One region of the Blautia pseudococcoides genome, then DNA from elsewhere that is predicted to be linked to it. Evidence: predicted binding sites of a transcription regulator. Region 1 holds the regulator's gene; each other region holds the start of a gene.

Region 1 (3,171 bases):
GCGGTGTGTTGGAAAAAATCGTATGGAACGCAGGACTTGCCCAGTCGTTAGCTGAAGGCGTATACAAAAGCCACATCTGGGAAACCAGTATAAAACAGCAGGAAGTACAGATCCCCAGGTTGACGGCTTTCTGTGCCTGTTTCTTTCCGCCGATCTCACTGATAATATCGGTCACAAGAAAAGACGAGGCAAACAGTATATTTCCCAGGGTCTGCTCCATGCCAAAAGCCCTCACCATAAGCAATACTTCAATGTTGGCAGTGATGGTACAGAAAACAGTCCATCCATACAGGCCGGATACATCAAAAAAGTAATATGCCAGCAATACAAAACTATAGATCAGCACCAGGGATACGATTAACAAAATTTCATTACTCATATTTGTCACCTACCCCAAATTCGGTGTTTTCCATCAGGATATCAACCCGCTCATTCTCTATATAGACAGGATAAAGATTTTGGGCAAATATCCGTATCACATCCCTGTCCGGCTTCATTTTAGTGGAATTCTCCACCATAACATTGATGCAGATCCTCTCAAATAAAGAAAGCCCTGTCTCTATATCACTTTTCATAGAAGTAAACGTCTGACCTGTAAGGCCGAACAACAGACATACCTCATCTGCGTATTTGGCAATTTCCCGGGGAGAAGCGGCAGCAATTCCCTTTTGGAGAACCTTTTCACGAAATTCCTCATCAAAAGTCTCCACTCCCATCTTGATCTTCAGACAGATACCTTTCTCTGCGAAAAAATCACGTGCTGCCTGGATCGCATCCTTATGCATCCAGTGACATTCAAAATGCAGCTCCCGTATCCTTTTTTCCGCACAGACCTCACGTATCAGTCGTAAAGTCTTCTCATCCAGGTCACAGAAACTACCTGAGTTGATCACTTCCAGTCTGTGAAAACAGCCTGTGACCTTAGCAAGCTCCGCCTGATTCAAATGAAAATTAGCTTCCTCATCCCTGGAAAAATCCAGATGATAATCACAGAATGTACAGCGGCGCCATTTACAGCCGCTTCCCCGAAGGAGCAAAATCTCCCGGGGATTCTTTTCCCGTATTACACTATAACGGTTACTTGGTTCCTGAATACTCATTTTTTTCTCTCCTTAGTTTTAATTATAGACAGGATGGTTACGAACTGTCTTTTTGGAAACCATTTAAAAACAAGGGGTTTCCATGAGGCACATTTTAGCAGAAAACCTGCAAAAATACAAGGGAAAATCATTGACGTAAGACGTCTATCTGTACTATACTAAGCCATAGATAACTTTACATAACATATCAAGGAGGACTTTTAAATGAAATGTCCATTTTGCAATCAAGACAACACCCGTGTCATAGATTCCAGACCGGTTCCAGATAATAATTCCATCCGAAGAAGGAGACAATGTGACGAGTGCGGCAAGCGCTTCACCACCTACGAGAAAATAGAGACAATCCCTCTGGTGGTCATCAAAAAAGACCAGAGCCGGGAGCAATACGACCGCACCAAAATCCAGGACGGCATCATGCGCGCCTGCTACAAGCGTCCAATCTCGGTGGAACAGATTGAGAAGATCATCGACGAGATCGAAACCGAAATCTTCAACAAAGAAGACCGTGAAATCCCCAGCACCGAGATCGGTGAAATCGTCATGGACAAACTAAAAGACTTAGACGCCGTAACCTACGTCCGCTTCGCCTCCGTCTACCGCGAATTTAAAGACGTAAACACCTTCATGGACGAACTAAAAAAAATCCTGAATTAATTTTAAACAAAGTGCGTCCATTATAAATTGCGCAAAACAAATATCTGCATCACCCTATTTAACTAAGTCCTCCCATCAAACCTTCCGAAGCCAACCCGCTGCACCCTTTTACAGCCAAAACCTACCGGATTTGGAGGGAATGAGGGGGCCGGGCCGGCCCCCTCATTCCCTCCAAATCTCGTAAACCTTCCCATGTATCCTAAATAATACTTGCAATCCCCCCATCATTTCGATACAATAACCATGACAATTAAATAATGAGGGAACTTCTAATGTTTAAAGGAGAAACCATGAAAAGAGTAAGATTCATTTTAACACTTCTCTTTGCACTTACCCTGACTACTGTACTCGGCGGCTGCCAAGACAAAAAGGAAAGCGGTAAAGAGTCCAAAAACAACGAAAGTTCCACAGAAACAAAAGCGGAACCAACCATGGGAGGTTCCATTGTAGTAGGAATTCCTCAGGATATAGAGGATAGTCTTGACCCACACAAATCGGTAGCGGCAGGAACCAAAGAAGTCCTATTCAATATTTATGAAGGCTTAGTAAAGCCGGATGAAAAAGGCAATTACATTGATGCAGTAGCCCAGTCGCACACCATTTCAGAGGATGGCAGGACTTACACCTTTACACTGCGTGAAGGCGTAAAATTCCACAATGGAGCGGACGTTACCGTAGACGATGTGAAATATTCGATCGAGCGATGCGCCGGTATCACGGAAGGAACAGAACCGTTGATAGCGGCTTTTTCTAATGTGGAAAACGTTGAAACTCCCGATGACAAAACCATTGTCATCCATTTAAAAGAAGCTGACACAGAATTTTTGGCATATCTTATTGTGGCAGTCATCCCAAAAGATGTGCAGGACCTGGCAGCCAACCCGGTGGGGACAGGCCCGTTTATGTATGAGTCCCGTTCTCCTCAGGAGAATATTAAGATCAAAAAATTCGCAGACTACTGGGATCGTGAGCATCAGGCATATCTGGATGAAGTTACCTTTAAAGTGGTAAGTGACAGCAATGCCATTGTGACCGGACTAAAAGGCGGCTCCCTGGATATGGTGGCACGTATTGACTCCAACCAGTCTGCCCAGCTCAAAGGTGAGGATTTTACCATCTATGAAGGCGGCATGAATCTGGTACAGGCACTATATCTGAACAATGCGGAAGCCCCTTTTGATGATATAAAGGTACGCCAGGCTCTCTGTTATGCAGTGAACCGTCAGGATGTCCTGGATATGATCGCAGACGGAAAAGGAACCATAATCGGCAGCAGTATGTTCCCGGCTTTTGACAAATACTACATGCCTGAACTTGCAGACAAATACCCTCAGGATGTGAAGAAAGCAAAAGAACTGCTGGCTGAAGCCGGATATCCGGATGGATTTGACATGACCATCACCGTACCGTCCAATTA
Region 2 (3,171 bases), 660 kb from region 1:
CATGACAACAGAGGACAAGCGGTTCTACAGAAATGTGCTGAGCCTTGTCATGCCTATGGCACTTCAAAACCTGATCAACGTGGGGGTTACATCCACGGACGTTATCATGCTGGGAAGAGTGGGAGAGACTGCCCTTTCCGGCGTTTCCCTGGCTAACCAGGTGTATTTTATATTGTCCCTGATCTTCTTCGGGCTTACCTCAGGGGCTTGTGTGCTGACTGCCCAGTATTGGGGAAAACATGATACCAGAACCATTGAGAAGGTTATGGGCATGTCTTTTCGGATCGCCATTTTGTCTGCTGCAGTATTTACGGCGCTGGCTGTGTGTGTGCCGGACCTGCTGATGCGGATCTTTACCTCAGATGAGGCGATCATTGCGGAGGGCGTGAGTTATCTGCGGATCGTGGCATTTTCATACATACTTGCAGCGTTTACCAATGTATATCTGAACATAATCAGAAGTATTGAGCGTGTGGTCATCGCCACGGTGGTGTACGCCACATCCCTGTCTGTGAATATTATACTGAATGCAATATTTATCTTCGGCCTTTTTGGGGCGCCGGCTCTTGGGGCAGCAGGTGCGGCTATCGGCACGCTCTGCGCCAGGGCTGTGGAGGTTATCATTGTGGTATATTATGCGCGGAAGAAAAATGATGTGGTCCTCATACGCATCAAAGACATGTTTAAGAGATATAAATGGCTGGAAAAGGATTTTTTCGTGTATGCGTTTCCGGTGCTTCTCAACGAATTTGCCTGGGGCGCGGGTATGGCTGCAATCTCCTCCATTGTGGGGCATCTGGGCAGCGCCTCTGTGGCGGCGCATTCCGTGGCACAGGTGTGCAGACAGTTGTCCATGGTCATTGCCTTTGGTATCTCCAACGCAACGGCCATCATGATAGGCAAGGCGATCGGAGAGAAGAAAGAGGAGCTTGCCAGGGACTATGGAAACCGGTTTGCCAAGTTGTCCCTCTTGTTTGGGGCAGCGGGAGGTATCCTGATCCTGATCATCTCGCCCTTTGTGTGCAATATGCTGAAACTGACGCCTCTGGCAAAATCCTATCTTCAGGTCATGATGGTGATCATGTCCTACTATGTGGTGGGGCAGTCCTTTAACTCTACTTTAGTGGTGGGCGTGTTCAGAGCCGGGGGAGATACCATGTTCGGGCTGTTTTTGGATGTGGGGATCATGTGGCTCTGCTCTATTTTTGCTGCGGCTGTGGCAGCCTTTGTGATACATGTGCCCATGCCATGGGTTTACATAATATTGTGCAGCGATGAGGTGATAAAAGTGCCGTTTTCCTGGAAACGGTATAAAAGTTATAAATGGCTTAATAATATTACGCGGTAGAAAATGCAGAGGCCACAGGGCTTTGGTGGGGATATTGGATTAAATTCGTCAAGAATTTGTGCAATATTCCCACTTCCATTTCAAAGAGAAACATGATATACTTTGTGATACAAAATCTGGTAATAACAAAACAATAAAATAATAAGTGACACAAGATGTAGTGCTGCAATGAGGAGAAGGCAATGATTTATGTAATTAAGAAAGACGGAACAAAAGAAGAATTTGACGTACAGAAAATAGTCAGAGCAGTCAATAAATCCGCGGAAAGAATTATGTACAGCTTTACAGAGCAGGAGATTGACTTTCTGTGCAGATACGCCACAGATAAGGCAGAGTCCCTGGGAAAGGACCAAATCACCATCCAGGGGATGCACAATATCGTGGAGGGAGCACTGGAGCAAGTGAATCCTGCAGTTGCCAAGAGCTACCGGGATTACAGAAATTATAAGCATGATTTTATCCACATGATGGACGAGGTGTATACCAAAAGCCAGTCTATCCGTTATATCGGTGACAAGAGCAATGCCAATACGGACAGTGCTTTGGTTGCGACCAAGAGGAGCCTGATCTTTAATGAACTGAACAAGGAATTGTACCGGAAATTCTTCATGAACCGCAATGAGCTGCAGGCATGTAAGGACGGCTATATTTACATTCATGACCAGTCCGCAAGGCTGGATACCATGAACTGCTGTCTTTTTGACGTGGCAAATGTGCTGAGGGGCGGATTTGAGATGGGGAATGTGTGGTACAACGAACCGAAGACACTGGACACCGCTTTTGATGTTATGGGAGATATTATTCTGAGTACAGCTGCCCAGCAGTACGGCGGTTTTACTGTGCCCGAGGTGGATAAGATACTTGCCCCTTATGCAGAGAAAAGCTACACAAAATACAGAGAAGAATTTTTAAAATATGTGGACCCGGAGTGGGAACACGCGCTGGAGAAAGCGGAAACGTACGCATATGACAAGGTACAGCGGGATTTTGATCAGGGATGGCAGGGTATTGAGTACAAGCTCAATACCGTGGGTTCCTCCAGAGGAGATTACCCATTTGTGACAGTGACGCTGGGACTGGGAACCAAGCGGTTTGAAAAGATGTGCAGTATTTCCCTTCTCAATGTACATAAAGAGGGACAGGGAAAAGCAGGCCACAGGAAACCGGTGCTGTTTCCGAAGATTGTCTTTTTATATGATGAGGAGATCCACGGGGAGGGCGGCACCAGTGAGGATGTGTTCGAGGCCGGTATTGCGTGCTCAGCCAAAACCATGTATCCGGACTGGCTGTCCATGAGCGGGAAAGGCTATATTTCCAGTATGTACAAAAAGTATAAAAAGGTGATCAGCCCCATGGGATGCCGCGCCTTTTTAAGCCCCTGGTATGAGCGGGGCGGTATGACACCTGCGGATGACCGGGATGTGCCCGTGTTTGTGGGAAGGTTCAATGTGGGGGCTGTCAGCCTGCATCTGCCCATGATCCTGGCAAAGGCCAGAGCGGAGAACCGTGATTTTTATGAGGTGCTTGACTTCTACCTGGAAATGATCCGCCAGCTTCATATCAGAACTTATGACTATCTGGGGGAGATGAAGGCATCCACCAATCCGCTGGCATACTGTGAGGGCGGATTTTACGGAGGCAGTCTAAAGCCCTCTGACAAGATAAAACCCCTTCTGAGACCTATGACAGCCTCCTTTGGCATCACTGCCCTCAACGAGCTGCAGGAGCTGTACAACGGAAAGTCCATCCGGGAGGACGGTGCCTTTGCCCTGGAGGTCCTTCAGTATATCAACAATAAGGTGAGCCAGTTCAAGGAGGAGGAC
Region 3 (3,171 bases), 2.3 Mb from region 1:
TTTTATCTCATACATTAAGCGTACTTTCGCCTGGCTGTCAGAGGAGGCAATGGGGAAGGGCACTGCCCCCAGGTCAACAGTGATGACACCGCCTGCCACATTGCCATCACTGACATCCGGCAGAAGCGCCGGCTTTTCATAGACAGTGTAATCCGGGTCGGAGGGGTCTGTAATGTCAGGGGCACTTTTGGATTTCAGCTTTATGCCGTCCTGTGTGCCGCTGATGCGGAGCGTACCGGGTACATAGTCAAAAAGAGCGGTATTGATGGTATCTGTGATCGTGACCCGAAGACTTCCGGTCAGAACCAGAAGATTTTTTACAAGACGTTCCAGCTCCTCAATGATGGGATTCTCGGAACCGTTCTCCGCTGCCTCATGCAGATAGGAGCCTGTGGTGGCAATGGTGCGCATGATATCCAGAACGTTCTCCCTTGTATACGGACCGGGGGACTGTGCGCCTATTTCTATACCCAGTACGAATACGGATGCATTGCCGTCCTTTGGGTCCTTAAGTTTTTCTGATATCTGCCAGGCGCGCTGAAGGGCAAGTATCAATTCATCATAAGTGGCTGAACGGTTTCCAATCTCAGAGATCAGATTCGGCAATGTCTGCTGCAGATACATAAAGTATCTCCATGGGCTGCCGGGAATGTCCGGGAAAAAGTCGCTGTCCACGCTGTCAGGCTGTGCGTAGATCTGGGAATATGCAGGGTTTATGGAACGGTTGGCCTGGCCGTCCGTTATGAGGATCACAGCCCTTCTCAGAATATCCTCCGACCGGGCAAATCCTGGTGTCTTAAAAAAGCTGTAGGCCTCCCTGAGCCCTGCTTCCGTGTTGGTATCCTCGCCGTATGGGATTGCCCAGATCAGGTTATCCAGGATCGTATTGTTTTGGTACCCATTGTCATGCATGCTGTAGGGGAGCTGGGCCGGAGTCAGTTCTCTATTGTCTGCCACGGCTTCTATAAAATTCCCGGTATAAGCCTGAGGGTTCTGCGCATATACGGAGGCCAGATAATCCTCCAGAACGGTGTCAGGTTTTGGGCTGCCGTCAGCGTTATAAATATCAGAATACCGGATCTTATAATAATTGTAATAATTATAAAGGCTCAGTTCCGCACTGGCAGCGATCGGTTCGGAATTCTGCATGTAAGCCGGGATATCTGTGGCAGACACATAGCTGCCGTTCCGGTAGCCAAGAATCTGTCCTATCATGTTGCCGCCGGTAGTGGACCGCCTCCAGGTGAACAAGGTGCCCAGATAATTGTAGGAAAGGCCGCCCTCCGGTTGGGGAATGTAGGCATCCCGGGCGAAGGGGATGATAGTGATAACCGTTTCCCTGTTTTTTTGCCAGAGCATTTCTATGGTCTGTATCAGCGCTCTTTTGGCAAGTGCCATTTTCCGGCTCCCCCCTGACATCATGCTGGCTGTCACGTCCAGCACAAATATAATATCCAGGGAGTGGGGCGGATAGTAAGAATACATCAGCGGGTTTCCTTCTATATCAAGGGTGACCGTGCTGGTACAGCCGCCCACGGCACCTTTTGAGATGCGAAGCCGGTCAGAAAAGTGCAGATTTCCGCCGGAACCCATATTCTCACCTGCATCGTATACGACAGTTTCTCCGGAAGAGATCCAGTAATCGGATTCCTGGGGATTATCGGTAGGTCGGATCATGTCATATCCGCCTATAAATTCAGGGTTTTGTTGTCCCGGACCCTGGAAGGGACAGGGAATTTTGTTTTCAGACATAGCAATACCTCCAATCAATTTAGTATATTAGAGCAAAAGGAGTTATGTACCTAAATTTAAAGACAACCGTGTAAAACTTATGGTTCGAACCTTGATTTGCCCTATATATTGTGGTAATATAAAAATCGTTGACTAAATCTGGATAAGGAGCGATGTTATGACAATAGAAGAGTGGCTGGGTGAGGAGAACCAGCTCGGAATGGATATCTGGACAAAGAAATACTGCTGTGAAAACGAGGATTTCGAGGCTTGGCTTACAAGGATCAGCGGGGGAAATGAAGAGATTGGAGCGTATATCAGACAGAAAAAATTCCTGTTTGGCGGAAGGATTCTCTCAAACAGAGGTCTTCAAAAACAGAACAGAAAGGTGACATACTCCAACTGTTATGTGATTGCGCCCCCTGAGGATGAAATAGAAAGTATTTTTGACTGTGCAAAAAAACTGGCGCGCACCTATAGTTATGGCGGCGGATGCGGCATTGACATATCAAAATTAAGTCCCAGGGGAGCAAAAATCAACAATGCGGCCAAGGAGACCAGCGGGTCTGTGTCTTTTATGGAGCTGTATTCTTTAGTTACTTCTCTGATCGGGCAGAATGGAAGGCGCGGGGCGCTGATGATCTCCATTGACTGTTCCCATCCGGATGTGCAGGAGTTCATTGATCTGAAGACAGACCTGGACAAAGTGACAAAGGCAAATATCTCCATCCGTATCCATGAGGATTTTATGGAAGCGGTAAAGGAAAATAAGGATTATCTTCTGCGGTACACCAGGGAAGTGACAGGGGAAGTGATCGAGAAGACTGTCAATGCCAGGGAGCTGTTCAGAAGGATTGCGGAGACGAACTGGGATTATGCAGAGCCGGGTGCGCTGTTCTGGGACCGCATTACAGGCTGGAATCTGTTAAGTAATACGGAGGATTTTGTCTATGCCGGTGTAAATCCATGCGCCGAGGAACCGCTCCCGGCAGGGGGAAGCTGTCTGCTGGGAAGTGTGAATCTGGCAGAATTTGTTGAGAATGCGTTTACGGACACCGCCTTCTTTGATTTTGACAGCTTTAAGAATTGTGTCCAGGCATCTGTAAATGCGCTGAATGAGGTTCTGGAAGAAGGTCTGCCCCTGCATCCTTTGGACGAGCAGAGAAAAAGCGTGGAAAAATGGCGCCAGATTGGGCTCGGTATCATGGGGCTTGCAGATGCGCTTATTAAGCTGGGGATTACCTATGGGGAGGCCGAAGCTGTGGAGATGTGCGACAAGATTGGATTTGCCATGGCAGATGCAGCCATTGCTGCCTCCGCGAAGCTTGCCAGGGACAAGGGCGCTTTTCCGGCCTGCTGTGTGGACGAGATCATGGAGACGCCATATTTTACGGCAAATACCACAGAGAAGACAAGAGGCCTTGTGAGCAAATACGGCCT
Region 4 (3,171 bases), 2.2 Mb from region 1:
AAAAATGGTTCTCAAAGCTCCCCAGGTATCTCTTGGTGTATGGGTAGAGACCTTCATCCAAAAGTTTTGTGATGACATCTCTCTTGATTTTCAGAGAACGGGCTGAAAGATCCATCATATGGTCCAGGCGGCGGAAAAAATCCACCTCATCCTCTGCCAGGTATGCGATCCTGGGCATGTTGATGGTCACAACACCCACAGACCCGGTGCTCTCCCCGGAGCCAAAGAATCCCCCAGTTTTCTTTCGCAGTTCTCTTAAGTCAAGACGCAGGCGGCAGCACATACTGCGCACATCACTGGGCTCCATGTCACTGTTGATATAATTTGAAAAATAAGGGGTTCCGTATTTTGAAGTCATCTCAAATAAAAGCTTATTGTTCTCCGTATCAGACCAGTCAAAATCCCTGGTAATGGAATAAGTAGGAATCGGGTACTGGAAACCGCGCCCGTTGGCATCTCCCTCAATCATGGTCTCAATGAAGGCCTTGTTCACCATATCCATCTCTTCTTTGCAGTCTTTGTACTTAAACGTCATCTCTTTGCCGCCTACAATAGCCGGAAGCTCCGCCAGATCGCCCGGAACAGTCCAGTCCAGGGTAATATTGGAGAATGGTGCCTGCGTTCCCCAGCGGCTCGGGGTATTGACGCCGTAAATAAAGGATTCCACACACTTTTTCACCTCTGGATAGCTCAAATTGTCAGCCTTGACAAAAGGCGCCAGGTATGTGTCGAAGGAGGAGAAAGCCTGTGCCCCTGCCCATTCATTCTGCATGATTCCCAGAAAGTTCACCATCTGGTTGCAGAGCACGCTCAGATGCTTCGCCGGGGAGGAGGTGATCTTGCCTTCGATACCGCCCAGCCCTTCTTTGATCAGCTGTTTTAAGGACCAGCCGGCACAGTATCCTGTCAGCATGGACAGATCATGGATATGGATATCCGCGTTCCTGTGCGCCTCCGCGATCTCCGTATCGTAAATCTCAGACAGCCAGTAATTGGCAGTTACCGCACCGGAGTTGCTTAAAATCAGTCCTCCTACGGAGTATGTTACAGTGGAATTTTCTTTTACTCTCCAGTCCTCCACCTTCACATAGCTGTTCACGATCTCTTTGTAGTCCAGGATCGTGGACTTCATATTGCGGATTTTTTCTCTCTGCTTTCTGTACAGGATATAGGATTTTGCCACATCAGAGTAACCAGCCTGGATCAGTACATTTTCCACACTGTCCTGAATATCCTCAACAGAAACTTTCCCCTTTACGATTTTCTTCTGGAAATCTGATGTCACACGGAGTGCCAGTAAATCCAGCATGTCACTGCTGTATTCATTCTCCGTTGCATCAAATGCTTTCTTAACTGCTTCCGCAATTTTATCCAGCCGGAATTCTGCGATTTCCCCATCACGTTTTACTACCTGAAACATTCCTCTTCCTCCTTATATGTAAAGAAGCAGGACCGTTTTTCCGTCCCGCCTCGCATTCACAGAGTATAGCCTCTGTATAAACGCTGTAGGTCTATTGTAGCAAAGGTTATACTTTTCGTCAACCATAAAAACTACCATATATTGTAAACATTCTTTTAATATTTCCAATATATGGTAGTTTATTAATCCAATTATTAATTCAACGTTTGCGTAAATGCACATAAATATCCGTCGGAACCATGGTCTACAGGCGTCCTAAAATGTCCTTCGGAACCCTTGCTTTTACTGCGATTCCACCCTCTGTGTACTCCTCCTCCATAAGATGTCCGTACTTACGGATCTGCTGCAGAATCCCTGCATCTTTATAAGGAATTACACGCTCCAGATAAATCTGGTCTTCTGTCACAATTTTTTCCAGCACTTCTCTCAGACGGTCCAGGCCATCCCCTGTCTTAGCTGAAATACGCAGTACATGGTTGGCATTAAGATCATGGAGTATCTGTTCCTCTGCCAGTTTGTCCTGTTTATTAAAAAGAGTAACTATTTTTTTATTGGTCACTTCCAATTCCTGCAGGGTGTCATATACCACTCGCATCTGATCTTCCATCTGGGGATTGGACGCGTCTACCACATGTAAAATAATGTCCGCATACTTTGCTTCCTCCAGGGTGCTTTTAAACGCCTCGATCAGATGATGAGGCAGTTTCCGGATAAACCCTACGGTGTCTGTGAGGTAAATTTTGGTCCCTTTGGATAACTCCAGCATTCTGGTAGTTGGATCCAGAGTGGCAAACAACTTATCCTCTGAAAGAACGCCCGCATCTGTCAGTGTATTCAAGAGCGTGGATTTTCCTGCATTGGTGTATCCCACAATGGCTGCTGTCATGACGCGGTCTCTTTTTCTGCCCTCTCTTAAAAGCTCTCTGTGACGCTTCACCTGCTCAAGCTCCCGTTTTAACTGGGAAATTCTCTCTTTGATCAAACGCCTGTCCATCTCCAGCTTCTTCTCACCAGGGCCTCTGGTCCCAATACCGCCGCCCAAGCGGGACAGGGAATTACGCAGTCCCACAAGACGGACTGCCCGGTAACGGAGCTGTGCCAGCTCCACCTGGATCTTTCCTTCGCTTGTGGACGCATGGTCCGCAAAAATATCAAGTATCAAAAGTGTCCTGTCCATCACCTTACAGTCCAGCTCCTGCTGCAGGTTGTTCATCTGCACCGGTGACAGTTCATCATCGCAGATGATCCCTGTGGCATCCAGGGCTGTGAGCAGCATTTTCAGCTCCTCCATCTTGCCTTTTCCCACATAGGTACCGGGATGGATCCGTTCTCTTTTCTGGATGACCGTGCCCACCACAAGTGCGCCCGCTGTCTTAGCAAGCTCTGCAAGCTCTTCCACGGATTCCACGGTATCGTCGCCGTCACCCTCCTGAACTCCTACCAGGATAACGCGCTCCTCTATTTCGTTCAAATCGTATAACTCCATATATATCTCCTATGATCCGCCTGTGTTACTTCTGCTCTGCCGCCTGGGGGCCTAACTGCCACGTGCAGAGATACCGGCTGTATATGGTAACTTTCAAATAACGCAGAACGGATTTTCATAAATAAAACTGTCTTACCATCATAACGCTTTTTCTATATGCTGACAAGGGGACATTTTTCACAAAAACATTTGCAGATAGTTTTTTTCTCTAAAGGGATACTGCTCAACACATTGGTAAATAGTTGGGCCTTCTGTTAAAATAATA

The links. Region 1 encodes NrdR, which represses ribonucleotide reductase genes. Its sites were predicted from a motif close to CACAANATNTTGTG; they were not measured.
Region 2: nrdD (anaerobic ribonucleoside-triphosphate reductase) is a predicted target of NrdR. The motif match lies at 1,498-1,511, and genes of this name have one in related genera.
Region 3: A4V09_RS14130 (adenosylcobalamin-dependent ribonucleoside-diphosphate reductase) is a predicted target of NrdR. The motif match lies at 1,852-1,865, and genes of this name have one in related genera.
Region 4: A4V09_RS13680 (ribonucleoside triphosphate reductase) is a predicted target of NrdR. The motif match lies at 1,553-1,566, and genes of this name have one in related genera.

What each region holds. Positions count from the first base shown of each region.
Region 1 is NZ_CP015405.2:613,992-617,162, forward strand. It holds gene A4V09_RS02850 (queuosine precursor transporter) at 1-379, opposite strand, end outside; gene A4V09_RS02855 (radical SAM protein) at 372-1,100, opposite strand; gene nrdR (transcriptional regulator NrdR) at 1,305-1,754, shown strand; gene A4V09_RS02865 (ABC transporter substrate-binding protein) at 2,045-3,171, shown strand, end outside.
Region 2 is NZ_CP015405.2:5,084,557-5,087,727, forward strand. It holds gene A4V09_RS23855 (MATE family efflux transporter) at 2-1,348, shown strand; gene nrdD (anaerobic ribonucleoside-triphosphate reductase) at 1,531-3,171, shown strand, end outside.
Region 3 is NZ_CP015405.2:2,958,687-2,961,857, reverse strand. It holds gene A4V09_RS14135 (vWA domain-containing protein) at 1-1,752, opposite strand, end outside; gene A4V09_RS14130 (adenosylcobalamin-dependent ribonucleoside-diphosphate reductase) at 1,910-3,171, shown strand, end outside.
Region 4 is NZ_CP015405.2:2,860,284-2,863,454, forward strand. It holds gene A4V09_RS13680 (ribonucleoside triphosphate reductase) at 1-1,420, opposite strand, end outside; gene hflX (GTPase HflX) at 1,665-2,906, opposite strand.